One region of the Streptomyces sp. NPDC055506 genome, then DNA from elsewhere that is predicted to be linked to it. Evidence: riboswitches for the same ligand, from Rfam matches in the RefSeq annotation. Region 1 holds a riboswitch; each other region holds the start of a gene.
The links. A riboswitch is a leader RNA that binds a small molecule or an ion and turns the genes downstream of it on or off. The one in region 1 is predicted to bind cobalamin.
Positions count from the first base shown of each region.

Region 2: it holds a riboswitch for cobalamin, as region 1 does, so the genes downstream of both, ACWIF2_RS03565 (ABC transporter substrate-binding protein) here and ACWIF2_RS18995 (cobalamin biosynthesis protein) in region 1, are expected to answer to the same signal.
Region 3: it holds a riboswitch for cobalamin, as region 1 does, so the genes downstream of both, ACWIF2_RS03165 (energy-coupling factor ABC transporter permease) here and ACWIF2_RS18995 (cobalamin biosynthesis protein) in region 1, are expected to answer to the same signal.
Region 4: it holds a riboswitch for cobalamin, as region 1 does, so the genes downstream of both, cobN (cobaltochelatase subunit CobN) here and ACWIF2_RS18995 (cobalamin biosynthesis protein) in region 1, are expected to answer to the same signal.

Region 1 is NZ_JBSHKH010000045.1:30,328-33,526, reverse strand. It holds gene ACWIF2_RS19005 (anion permease) at 1-884, shown strand, start outside; gene ACWIF2_RS19000 (hypothetical protein) at 920-1,141, shown strand; cobalamin riboswitch at 1,288-1,426, shown strand; gene ACWIF2_RS18995 (cobalamin biosynthesis protein) at 1,528-2,469, shown strand; gene ACWIF2_RS18990 (cobyric acid synthase) at 2,466-3,199, shown strand, end outside.
Region 2 is NZ_JBSHKH010000005.1:74,490-77,688, reverse strand. It holds gene ACWIF2_RS03570 (FecCD family ABC transporter permease) at 1-900, opposite strand, end outside; gene ACWIF2_RS03565 (ABC transporter substrate-binding protein) at 897-1,913, opposite strand; cobalamin riboswitch at 1,984-2,172, opposite strand; gene ACWIF2_RS03560 (CoA-binding protein) at 2,253-2,666, shown strand; gene ACWIF2_RS03555 (4-hydroxybenzoate 3-monooxygenase) at 2,675-3,199, shown strand, end outside.
Region 3 is NZ_JBSHKH010000004.1:147,036-150,234, reverse strand. It holds gene cbiQ (cobalt ECF transporter T component CbiQ) at 1-600, opposite strand, end outside; gene ACWIF2_RS03170 (energy-coupling factor ABC transporter substrate-binding protein) at 606-968, opposite strand; gene ACWIF2_RS03165 (energy-coupling factor ABC transporter permease) at 965-1,666, opposite strand; cobalamin riboswitch at 1,697-1,882, opposite strand; gene ACWIF2_RS03160 (serine/threonine-protein kinase) at 1,961-3,199, opposite strand, start outside.
Region 4 is NZ_JBSHKH010000237.1:2,402-5,600, forward strand. It holds gene cobN (cobaltochelatase subunit CobN) at 1-1,246, opposite strand, end outside; cobalamin riboswitch at 1,319-1,469, opposite strand; gene cobG (precorrin-3B synthase) at 1,514-2,800, shown strand; partial or broken gene ACWIF2_RS39890 (precorrin-8X methylmutase) at 2,814-3,199, shown strand, end outside.

The DNA.
Region 1 (3,199 bases):
TCGCTTCGGCGGGTGTCGGCGCGGTGCACGGTGACGTGCTGGTCACCAAGGTGCTGATCCCGGCGATCGCCGCCCCGCTGGTCGCGGGCATCGCGGCGATGCTCGCCACCCGGTTGACGTACTCCCTCGGCAAGAAAGCCGACGGCGAGGCCTCCAAGAAGGGCTACCGCGCCGGCCAGATCGCCTCCGCGGGCCTGGTCTCGCTGGCCCACGGCACCAACGACGCCCAGAAGACGATGGGTGTCATCACCCTCGCCCTGGTCGCCGGCGGCGCCGTCGCCCCCGACTCCGACCCGCCCATGTGGGTCATCCTCTCGGCGGGTATCGCCATCGCGCTCGGCACCTACCTCGGCGGCTGGCGCATCATCCGCACCATGGGCAAGGGCCTGACCGACCTCCAGCCGCAGCAGGGCTTCGCCGCCCAGACCAGCGCGGCGACGGTCATCCTGGCCTCCTCGCACCTCGGCTTCTCCCTCTCCACCACCCACTCCGTGTCCGGCGCGGTGATGGGCGCGGGGCTCGGCCGCAAGGGCGGCGTGGTCCGCTGGTCGACGGCGACGCGGATGTTCGTCGCCTGGGGTCTGACGCTGCCGGCGGCGGCCCTGGTGGGCGCGCTCGCCGAGTACGTGACCGGCTTCGGGAACTGGGGCACGGCGGTCGTGGCGATCTTCCTGATCGCCTCCAGCGCGGTGATCTGGAAGCTGTCGCGCCGCGAGGTCGTCGACCACACGAACGTCAACGAGGTCGACGAGGAGCCGGCCGGCGTCGTGACCACCGCCATCGCCGCCGTGACGCCGCCTCCGGCGGGCCCGTCCGAGGAACTGGCCGCCACGATCCCGGCCCAGGCCGATCGCAAGCCCTCCACCACGACCACCTCGGTCTGATCCCGCCTACCCGGTGACAAGGAAGAATCTCTGAGATGAAGATCGACTGGGCGACCCTCGGCTCCGTCTTCGGCGTCAGCCTCGTGGCCACCGTGACCCTCGTCGGCCTGTTCACCCTCGGCATCACCGGCCTGTCGCGCCGCGAGCGGGCGGTGGCGGCGGGCGGGTCCGCGGGGCTCGCGGTGACGGGTGCGTACGCGTGCTTCGCGGCGTGTGCGGCGGCTGTCGGGTACGGGATCTATCTGATCGTGGCCTGACCGCGATCGTCTTTTCGCCGGGCGGCACTGGACTTCGGTCCCGGGCCGCCCGGTTGCGTGTGCGGGGCGGCCGCCCACACCCTCTGCGAGGCAAGCGGTGTGGGCTTGTCCACACTCTCCCCTCGCAGGTCAACGGCAAGTTGACGGCGGTTCGCGGCCGTGGTGGACTGCCGGGGCCAATACGGCGGCAGGAGAGGAAGCCGGTGGAAGTCCGGCGCGGTCCCGCCACTGTCACCGGGGCGACAACCCCCGGGAGCCAGGAACTCTCACCGCCGGTCTCGTCGAACCAGGGCGTGGACACCCTGAGTGAGGACATATCGCCATGTTCGGCTGCCGATCGAGGGTCAGTACCCCACCGTTGTCCGCCCCCGTGGCCGGCTGAGCCCGTGGGTGCCGGTCGCGTTCACGCGTACGGTGCCGCCGTCGGTCTGATCGGTGATCTGCTGCTCGGCGATCCTCGCCGGGGCCATCCGGTCGCCGCGTTCGGGCGGGCCGCGGGTGCCGTGGAGCGGGTGTTGTGGCGGGACCACCGGGGATGGGGCACGCTGCACACCGTGGTGTGCGCGGGCGGGGCCGTCGCGCTGGGGGCCGTCGCCGCGCGTGCCGTGCGTACCTCCGCCCCCGCTGCTGTCGGACTGACCGCTGTCGCCACCTGGGCCGTCGTCGGGGGGACTTCGCTCGCGCGGGAGGCTCAGGCCATCGGGCGCGCCCTGGAAGCCGGGGACGTCGACGCGGCCCGTGCGCGGCTGCCGCATCTGTGCGGACGGGATCCGCAGGCCCTGGACGCCGACGGGATCGCCCGGGCCGTCGTCGAGTCCGTCGCGGAGAACACCTCCGACGCCGTCGTGGGGGCGCTCGTGTGGGGGGCGATAGGTGGCGTGCCGGGGCTTGTCGGGTTCCGGGCCGTCAACACCCTCGACGCCATGGTCGGGCACAAGTCGGCGCGGTACCGGCGCTACGGCTGGGCCTCCGCACGGCTTGACGATGTCGCGGGGTGGCCCGGGGCCCGGCTGACCGCCGCGCTCGCGGCCGTGTCCGGGGGCGATCCGCGGGGAGCCGTGACGGCCTGGCGTGCCGACGCCGCCAAGCATCCGAGTCCCAACGCCGGGCCCGTGGAGGCCTCGTTCGCGGGGGCGCTCGGGGTGCGGCTCGGCGGGACCCTGTCCTACGGCGGGCGCGTCGAGCACCGGCCCGTCCTCAACGGCGCGGGGCGCGGCGTCGAAACCCGGGACATCGAACGGGCCGTACGGCTGTCCAGGCGTGTCGGCTGGCTCGCGCTCGGCGTCTGTGTCGCCGCGCGCCACTTCGTGAAGGGGCGTACGTCATGACGGGCGGTGGGCTTCTCGTCGCCGGCACCACCTCCGACGCGGGCAAGAGCGTCGTGACCGCCGGGATCTGCCGATGGCTGGTTCGGCAGGGCGTCAAGGTCGCGCCCTTCAAAGCGCAGAACATGTCCCTGAATTCGTTCGTGACGCGGGAAGGCGCCGAGATCGGGCGGGCGCAGGCCATGCAGGCGCAGGCGTGCCGGGTGGAGCCGACCGCGCTGATGAATCCCGTGCTGCTCAAGCCCGGCGGCGAGCAGAGCAGCCAGGTCGTGCTGCTGGGCAAGCCGGTCGGGGAACTCAGTGCGCGCGGGTACCACGGAGGGCGGCAGCAGAGGCTGCTCGGGACGGTGCTGGACTGCCTGGAGCGGTTGCGGGGCACGTATGACGCGGTGATCTGTGAGGGGGCCGGTTCTCCCGCCGAGATCAATCTGCGGCGGACGGACATCGTCAACATGGGGATCGCCCGCAACGCCGGCCTCCCCGTACTCGTCGTCGGCGACATCGACCGGGGCGGGGTCTTCGCCTCGTTCTTCGGGACCGTCGCCCTGCTGTCGCGCGAGGACCAGGAGTGTGTCGCCGGGTTCCTCGTGAACAAGTTCCGCGGGGACGTCTCCCTGCTGGAGCCGGGGCTCGACATGCTGCACGGCCTCACCGGGCGGCACACGTACGGCGTTCTGCCGTTCCGGCACGGGCTCGGGATCGACGAGGAGGACGGGCTGCGCGTCTCCCTGCG
Region 2 (3,199 bases), on a different contig from region 1:
GTCGACCCAGACCAGGAACACCGCGCCGGCGAGGGCGGTGACCGGCAGCAGCCGGGCGTGCCCCGGTCCGGCCAGGGCCCGGGCGGCGTGCGGCAGGACCAGCCCGACGAAGCCGATCGCCCCGGCCGAGCTGACCAGGGCGGCCGTGAGCAGGGCCGTGACGCACAGCAGCACCAGGCGGGTGCGGGCCACGGACACCCCGAGCGCGGCCGCCGCGTCCTGCCCGAACGCGAAGGCGTCGAGCGTGCGGGCGTACGACAGACACACCACCAGCGCCACGGCCAGGACCGCGAAGCACAGCCACACGTCGGTCCAGCCGGCCCCGCCGAGCGAGCCCAGGAGCCAGAACAGCACGCCCCGGGTGGTCTCGGCGTCGGCGGCGGTCAGCACGACGAAGGAGGTCAGCGCGGAGAACAGCTGCATGGCGGCGACGCCCGCGAGGACGACCCGGTCGGTGGTGTCGCCGAGGGTGTGGCTGAGCAGCAGGACCAGCGCGAAGGAGACCAGGGCGCCGAGGAACGCGCCGGCGGACACCGAGACGGCACCGCCGCCCACGCCCAGCACGACGATGACGACCGCGCCGGTGGAGGCGCCCGAGGACACCCCGAGCACGAACGGGTCGGCGAGCGGGTTGCGCAGCAGGGACTGCATCACGGCCCCGCACACGGCGAGTCCCGCCCCGCACACGGCCGCGAGCAGGGTGCGCGGCAGCCGCAGCTGCCAGACGATCCCGTCCCGGATCGGCGTCAGACCGGAGCTGCCGATCCCGAGGTGGGACGCGACGACGGACCACACGTCCCCGACCCTGATGTCGGCCGGTCCGATGGTGATCGCCAGGGCCACGGAGGCCACCAGCAGCAAGGCGCCCCCGGCGGCGAGCGCCGGTCCGCGCACGGTCACTTCACGAGCCCGAACTCACGCAGTCCGGCCGCGACCTTCTCCACGCCCTCGACCGTGCGGATGGTCGGGTTCATGGCCTGTCCGCTGAGCAGCACGTACCGCTTGTGCTTGACGGCGTCCATGTTCTTGGTGACCGGGTTGGACTCCAGGAAGGCGATCTTGCGCTTCGCCGACTCGGCGGTCTCCGAGTCGCGGGTCAGGTCGCCGATGACGAGGACGTCGGGGTTGCGGTCGGCGACGGTCTCCCAGTTGACCTGTGGCCACTCCTCGTGGGTGTCGTCGAAGACGTTCTTCGCGCCGAGGGCGCGGGTCATGATGCCGGGCGCTCCGCAGCAGCCGGCCAGGTAGGGCGACTCGGAGTTGGCGAACCAGTACAGCAGGGAGACACCGGAGGCGTCGACGCCCCGCGTGGCCTTCTTCATCCGCTGCTGGAGGGAGGCCACGAGTGTGTCGCCGCGGTCCTTCACTCCGAACACGGTCGCGAGGTCCCGCACCTCGCCGTAGACGGCGTCGATGCCCAGCGCCTTGTCCCGCTTGCCGTCGCCGCCGCCCGAGTTGTCCTTGCCTGCACAGTCGGACGGGGAGACGTACGTGGGCACGCCGAGCTTCTCGAACTGGTCGCGGGTGGCGACGCCGCCCTTGCCGAGGGTGGAGACGAAGGACGCGGCGACGAAATCGGGCTCGGAGTCCAGGACCCGTTCGAAGGAGGGGTTGTTCTCGGCGATGCGCGGCACCTTCGCGTTGGCCTTCTCCAGCCCCTTCATCACGGGGTCGGTCCAGGTGGCCGTGCCGGCTATCCGGTCGGCGAGACCGAGGGAGAGCAGGATCTCGGTGGTGCCCTGGTTGAGGGAGACGGCGTGCCGGGGCGCCTTGTCGACCCGGACCTTACGGCCGCAGTTGTCGAGGGTGGCGGCGGCCTCGGCCGTGGGGGTCTTCGAGCCTCCGCAGCCGCTGATGAGCAGGGAGCCGGTCGCGAGCAGGACGGCGGCACGGGCGGGTCGGGCGAGGGGCAAGGAAACCAGTCCTCAGTCGTCGAGGGCCCGATCGCGGAGCCCGGTCGTACGGTGCTCCCCCACCGCCGGCCGGCCGCGGGGGCCGCCAGCAGGTCTTCGGACTCGGGTTCACCCGGTGCGGGGCGCCTTCCCGTACGACGTCCAGCCGTACAGTGGCCGCGGCCCCGCCCGTCCCCCTCACCGCTGCGCGTCAGTTCCGGATTCGCACCGGATTCCCTGACCCACGTACATGGGTTCGACTGGCCTCGGCAAGCTATCACGGTGGCATCGGGGAATCACCGCGCGCCCCGCGTCGTTGCCCGGACAGCAGCTTTTCCGCGACTCCCGAGGAGGCCGCCGGTGTACGGCGACGACGCAACGGTCCGCAGGATCCTCACCGAGCTCGGCGACACCTGGGCCGTGGTGGGCCTGTCGTCGAACCGGCAGCGCGCGGCGTACGGCGTCGCCGCGGTGCTCCAGCGGTACGGCAAGCGCGTCGTGCCCGTGCACCCCAAGGCGGAGACCGTGCACGGCGAGCAGGGGTACGCGAGTCTGGCGGACATCCCCTTCGACGTGGACGTCGTGGACGTGTTCGTGAACAGCGACCTCGCCGGAGCGGTCGCGGACGAGGCGGTCGCGAAGGGCGCCGGGGCGGTGTGGTTCCAGCTCGGCGTCGTCGACGCGGCGGCGTACGACCGCGCCCGGGCCGCGGGCCTGGAGATGGTGATGGACCGCTGCCCGGCGATCGAGATCCCGCGGCTCGGGCCTTCATAATCGAGCGCATGACCCACGCCTCCTCCCCTTCGAACTCCGATGCCCCGCAGCGCTTCCCCGTCGTCGTCGTGGGCGCCGGTCCCGCCGGGCTGACCGTCGGCAACATCCTGCGGGCCGCCGGCGTGAACTGTCTGGTGCTGGAGACCGAGACCCGGGAGTTCATCGAACAGCGGCCCCGGGCCGGGGTCATCGAGGAGTGGGCCGTGCGGGGCCTGGAGAAGCGGGGCCTCGCCCGGAACCTGCTGGACCGCGCGGAGCTGCACACCGCGTGCGAGTTCCGCTTCGACGGGGAGCGGTACCGGTTCCGCTACGGCGAGATGACGGGCAGTCACCATTTCGTCTACCCGCAGCCTTTGCTGGTGACGGACCTGGTGCGCGAGTACGCCGACGTGCGCGGCGGGGAGATCCGCTTCGGGGTCCGGGATGTAGCGGTGCACGACATCGACACCGACCGGCCGTCCGTGTCGTACACCTGCCCGGAGACGGGTGAACGGCGGGTCGCGCACTGCGACTTCGTGGCCGGCTGCGACGGG
Region 3 (3,199 bases), on a different contig from region 1:
GAGGCGGGCCGCCCGGTCGAAGGCCCGGACGAACGCGGTGGCGCCGAGTCCGCCCAGCGAACGCCAGGCGGCGGCCCGCGTGGTGTGCCCGAGCCGGGCGGCCTGCGCGTCGCGGATCCGGCGCACGGAGTCCAGCAGCAGAAAGCTCATGCGGTACGTCACGAGCGCGACATCGACGACGGGCGCCGGGACGCCCGCCCGGACCAGGCGCGGCAGCAGGTCGGACATGGGCGTGGTGAAGGCGAACAGCAGCACCCCAAGGGAGGCCGCCGAGGTGCGCAGCAGCAGCTCCCCGGCCCGGAGGGGCCCGTCGTCGGCGAGGGAGACGAAGCCTTCCGGGCCGCCGACCTGGACGAGCAGGGTGACCGCGCCGGTGACGCAGAAGCCCAGCGGCACCCGGTAGGCCCGCCACAGCCGGCGCCCGGGCACACCGGCCGGCCCCAGCAGCAGGCACACGGCCGTCACGAGCACCAGCGCAGCGCCCGGCCAGGGCGGCAGCGAGATGGCCAGCACGGTGAGCCCGAGACCGAGCACTGCCTTGTCCACGGGATGGCGGCGGCGCCAGCGACTGCTGTGCGCCGCCGCGTCGATCGGCAGCACGCGGCTCAGGCCCTTTCGGCCGTGGACTCCTCGGCGGTGCCGGCTGCCGCACTGCCGGCGTCCCGCGCCTGCTGCTCACCCTGCCGCCGGCCCCGGCGCAGACCGAAGTAGTAGGCGAGGACACCGGCGCCGAGCGCGGCCTGGAGGGAGAACAGGGCCGACTCGATCTCACCGGACGGCGGTTCGTACAGCGGCGAGAACCAGGGCTTGTAGTCCGGCTCGATCTCGGTGATCGCCGTCTCCGCCTCGCCGTCGGCGCCCGTGAACGGCTCCTCCTTGTGGTCGCCGAGGCCGAGCGCGAGCGGCAGTACGGCGAGCGCGGCCACGGCGAGCAGCAGCAGGAGGTTGATCTTCGTGTTCTTCTTCATCGGGTCGCCGCCTCGGTCTCGGTCACGGACTGCTTCTTGGCGAGGAGCACGCCCAGCCGGGTCAGTTCGCCCTTGCTGGACTGCACGAGCAGCCGCATCACGAGCACCGTCAGCAGCCCCTCGCTCACCGCGAGCGGGATCTGGGTGACGGCGAAGATGGTGCCGAACTTGCCGAGCGCGCCCACGAACCCGCTGCCCGGGTCGGGGAAGGCGAGCGCCAGCTGCACGCTGGTGACGCAGTAGGTGGACAGGTCGGCGAAGAACGCCCCGAAGAAGACCGCGACCATCAGCGGCACGTCGTACCGCCGCAGCAGCTTGTACACGGCGTATCCGGCCCAGGGTCCGACGATCGCCATGGAGAAGACGTTGGCGCCGAGCGTGGTCAGACCGCCGTGGGCGAGCAGCAGTGCCTGGAAGAGCAGGGTGATGGTGCCCAGCACCGCCATGATGGGCGGCCGGAACAGGATGGCTCCCAGGCCCGTTCCGGTGGGGTGGGAGCAACTGCCGGTGACCGACGGAAGCTTCAGGGCGGACAGGACGAAGGTGAAGGCACCGGAGGCGCCGAGGAGCAGGGTGCTCTCGGGGTGCTCGCGCACCTCACGGGTGAGCGACCGGACCCCGTGGACGACGAACGGTGCCGACGCGACGCCCCAGGCGACCGCGTGTGCGGGTGGCAGAAAACCCTCGGCTATGTGCATGGCTCAGCAGACCCTCTCCAGCACCTCGTGGATGGTTGACGTGCCTTGGCCGGTCTCCTGGCTGACGGGTACCACCGCCCGTACTCCGCCTTCCCGGGTTCCGAAGAACCCAGTGGCTGCCCGTGAGGGCCGGAGCCGGACTTCCCGATTCACAGTGGCGAGGGCCGCACCGGCATCACACCGGATTTCCCGTTCACCAAGGCGTGGTGACAGTAATGCCGAGATAAGGACGATGACAAGCCACCCGAGGGGGCGCGCGAGGGGGCGTCCGCTCGCACACCGGCGCAGGGCCGCTCAGTCGTCGCCCCCGTCGTCATCGTCGTCCCCGTCCTCCCACGTCTGACGGGGCTTCTCCTGCCGGGGTTTGTCCGCCTTTTGCGGTGGGTCGGCCGTCTCCTGCGCCGGAGCCGTGGGGCTGGGCGTCGCTTCGACGGGGGTCGGGGGAGGAGGCGCGGTGGTGGACGGGGTGATATCGGCCACTGTGCCGGTGGCCGGAGTGCCGCTGCCCGGAGCCGTGTCCTCCGCGGGATCGGAGGAGAGGGGCGAGGGGGAGTCCGCGGACGGTGTGGCGGCGGGGCTGCTCGCGGAGGGAGACACGTCGGGTTCCGTGCCCTCCGTCGCGGTGTTGTCGGGCGAGAACCACAGCATGCCGGCGAGCATCGCGGCGGCGAAGAGCGCCGCGGCGGCGATCGTCGCGGCCGCCCTGCGGCGGTTGTCCTGGCCGCCCCGGGGTGCGGCGCGGCGCGAACGGCCGGCCTGGGGCGTGCGGCCGGTGCGCAGCCCCGGGGCGCCGGGCAGCGCGTAGGTGGCCGGGTTGCGGGTTTCGGTGGCCGGATACGGCCCGGGCATGGCGGACGTCACCGGGGGCGCGGCCTCCGGCAGCGGCTCGGGCAGCCCTCGCCAGGCGCCCCCGGCGAACCACTCGGCGGTCTGCTGGGCGGTGGGCCGGTCCTCGGGCTGCTTGGCGAGCAGGCCGAGGAGGTAGTTCTCGAAGGCCGGCGGGAGCCCGGCGACTCCGAGCTCGCGGGGCGGAACGGGCGCGGAGTCGAGATGCTGGTGGAGGAGCGCGACGGCGGTGTCCGCCTGGAACGGCGGCCGTCCGCTGAGGAGTTGGTAGAGCAGGCACCCCAGGGAGTACATGTCGGAGGCGGGACCGGCCGGCTGGCCCAGGGCGCGTTCGGGTGCGAGATAGAGGCCGGTGCCGACGATCTGACCGGTGGCGGTGAGCGCGGCGCCGGGGTCGTCGAGGAAGCGGGCGATGCCGAAGTCGCCGATCTTCAGGGTGCCGTGGGCGTCCAGCAGGAGGTTGGCGGGCTTGATGTCACGGTGGACGATGCCCTGCGCGTGTGCGGCGGCGAGCCCGGCGGCGGCCTGCGCGGCGAGATCCGCCACCCGCTCTGCGGAAAGCGCGCCGGAGGCGGCCAGCACCCCGGCGAGGCTGTCGCCGTCGACCAGTTCCATCACCAGGTACAGCCGGTTGTCGTACTCGCCGAAGTCCCAGACACCGACCAGGTGGGGGTGGTTGAGACGCCC
Region 4 (3,199 bases), on a different contig from region 1:
GCCAGTCCTGGTCGTGGCCGCCCGCGTCGATCAGCGCGCGGATCAGCTCGTCGCCGTCGCCGGAGGCCAGGCCCGGCACCTCGGCGTCCGTGCCGAAGTCGTAGCCCTCCTCGCGCAGTCGCCGCAGCAGGGCCACCGCGCTGGCGGGAGTGTCGAGGCCGACCGCGTTGCCGATGCGGGAGTGCTTGGTCGGGTAGGCAGACAGGACCAGCGCGAGGCGCTTGTCGGCGGGCCGGATGTGGCGGAGCCGGGCGTGGCGTACGGCGATTCCGGCGACACGGGCGGCGCGCTCCGGGTCGGCGATGTAGGCCGGGAGGCCGTCCTCGTCGATCTCCTTGAAGGAGAACGGGACGGTGATCAGGCGGCCGTCGAACTCGGGGACGGCGATCTGGCTGGCCGCGTCGAGCGGGGAGACGCCCTCGTCGTTCTCCTCCCAGGCGGCACGCGAACCCGTGAGGCACAGGGCCTGGAGGATCGGGACGTCCAGCTCGGTGAGCGCACCGGCGTCCCAGGACTCGTCATCACCGCCGGCCGAGGCCGCGGCGGGCTTGGTGCCACCCGCGGCGAGGACCGTGGTGATGATCGCGTCGGCCGAACGGAGTTCCTCGATCAGCTCGGGCTCGGGGGCGCGCAGGGAGGCGACGTACAGGGGCAGGGCCCGGCCGCCCCCGTCCTCGATCGCGTCGCACAGGGCGGCGACGAAAGCGGTGTTGCCGCTCATGTGGTGGGCCCGGTAGTAGAGCACGGCGACGGTCGGACCGTCGGCGCCGTCGCGGGGCGTGCGCTCCAGCGGTCCCCAGGTGGGTGCCGCCGCCGGAGCCTCGAAGCCGTGGCCGGTCAGCAGGACCGTGTCGGAGAGGAAGCGGGCGAGCTGCTCCAGGTTGGCCGGGCCGCCGTGGGCGAGGTAGGCGTGCGCCTCGGCGGCGATGCCGACGGGGACGGTGGAGGCCTCCATCAGCTGAGCGTCCGGAGCCTGTTCGCCGGTGAGCACGACCACCGGGCGGCCGTCGGCCAGCAGCAGGTCGAGGCCGTCCTGCCAGGCCCGGATGCCGCCGAGGAGGCGTACGACGACCAGGTCGGTCCCGTCGAGGAGGCCGGGGAGGTCGTCGAGGGCGAGACGGGAGGGGTTCGCGAAACGGTAGGACACCGGGCCGGCGGCCGCGCGGGCGCTCAGCAGGTCAGTGTCGGACGTCGACAGGAGCAAGATGCGGGGGTGCGGGGGTCGTCCCCCGGATGAATGCAGCATGCGGCGTCGGGCCTTCCTCGGGGTGTCCGCGCCCCGGGTGGTGTCGAAATGGGGTCTCCCCTGCTCGGGCGAAGCCGAGAGCCTGGGAAAGGGAGTTCCTGACTCGCCCGGCCGCATGGGCCGGACTCACAGTGGCGGGACCGCGCCGGACTCGCACCGGCTTCCTCCCCTGTCGCCGTCGTGGCGATGGCGGACCGGATGATCCGCCGCGATCATAGTAAGTGCCAGGGGAAGAGGGCACGGCATACACCAGGTGTGATGGTAGGTATGCTCGCCGCCATGTCCACGGCTGCCCAGCGCTCATCGACCCAGGCCACAGCGGTCCCACGCGACCGCGGTGACGCCTGTCCAGGGACGCTGCGGCTGCACGCGGCGGACGACGGAGCGCTCGCCCGCGTCCGGATTCCCGGTGGGGTGCTGACCGTTGCGCAGGCGCGGACGCTCGTGGACGTGGCCGAACGGCTGGGCGACGGAGACCTGCATCTGACCTCGCGCGGCAACGCGCAACTGCGCGGTCTGCCCGACGGATGCGCCGGGGAGCTGGCCGAGTTGCTGGACGCGGCCGGGTTGCTGCCCTCGCGTGGGCACGAGCGGGTGCGCAACATCGTGGCCTCGCCGCTGTCCGGTCTCGACGGGCGGGGTGTGCTGGACGTACGCCCCTGGCTGACGGCCCTGGACGCGGCGTTGTGCGCGAGCGAGGCGGCGCGGGACCTGTCGGGGCGTTTTCTGTTCGCGCTCGACGACGGACGCGGTGACGTGGCCGGACTCGGTGCCGATGTGACGGTACGGGCGACGGCGGACGGCGGCGCGGAACTCGCGCTCGGAGCGGCCGGGGAAGCGCTGCGCGTCGGTGTCGAGGTAGCGGCCCGGGCCGCGTTGACGGCCGCGGAGGTCTTCCTGGAGGCGGCGCGGACGAGTGGGGACCGCGTCTGGCGCGTGGATGAACTGCCCCTCTCCGGCGACGAGTTGCTCGACGCGGTCGGTCAGCGGCTACGGGCCGAGGGTGTCCGGCACGAGCGGCGCAGCCGGGAGACCGGCCGCACGGCCGGTCCGCCCCCGGGGCCCCACGGTGCCGGCCTCTCCGTGCACGTTCCCCTGGGACGGCTCTCGGCGCACCAGTGGCGGGAGCTGACGTACGTCGCCGCGGGTGAGCTGCGTCTCACCCCGTGGCGCGGTGTGGTTCTTCCCACACCCGGAACGGACCCGGACGAATCCCTCGCCCGCCTCGCCGCCACCGGCCTGGTCACCGACCCGGACTCCCCCTGGCTGCGCGTCGGTGCGTGTATCGGCAGTCCCGGCTGCGCCAAGTCGCGGGCGGACGTACGGACCGACGCGGCCGAGGCTCTCGACGCGATCGAGCCGGGCGGCCTCCCCTTGTACTGGTCCGGGTGCGAACGCCGCTGCGGACACCCCCGGGGCGACCGCGTCGACGTGGTCGCCGCTCCGGAAGGCGGCTACCTGCTCTCCACCGCCGTGAGCGGTCAGGAACCCCGGACCACCTCCCTGGACGCCCCTGCCCGACTCGCCTCCGCCCTGGCGGCGATCGCCTCATGACCCTGACGACGACATGACCCGTACGACGACCGAAGGCAGCGAGAAGAACACCGTGACCACGTACGACTACGAGAAGGACGGCCCGGCCATCTACCGCCAGTCCTTCGCCACCATCCGCGCGGAGGCGGACCTCACGGCCCTGCCCGCCGAGGTCAGCCAGGTCACGGTCCGGATGATCCACGCCTGCGGGATGGTCGACCTCGTACGGGACCTGGCCTACTCCCCGGCCGTCGTGGCCCGCGCCCGTGAGGCCCTGCGCGCCGGCGCGCCCATCTTCACCGATGTGCAGATGGTGGCCAGCGGCGTGACGCGCAAGCGGCTGCCCGCCGACAACGACGTGCTGTGCACGCTCTCCGACCCGTCCGTGCCGGAGCTCGCGGCGAAGCTGGGCACCACGCG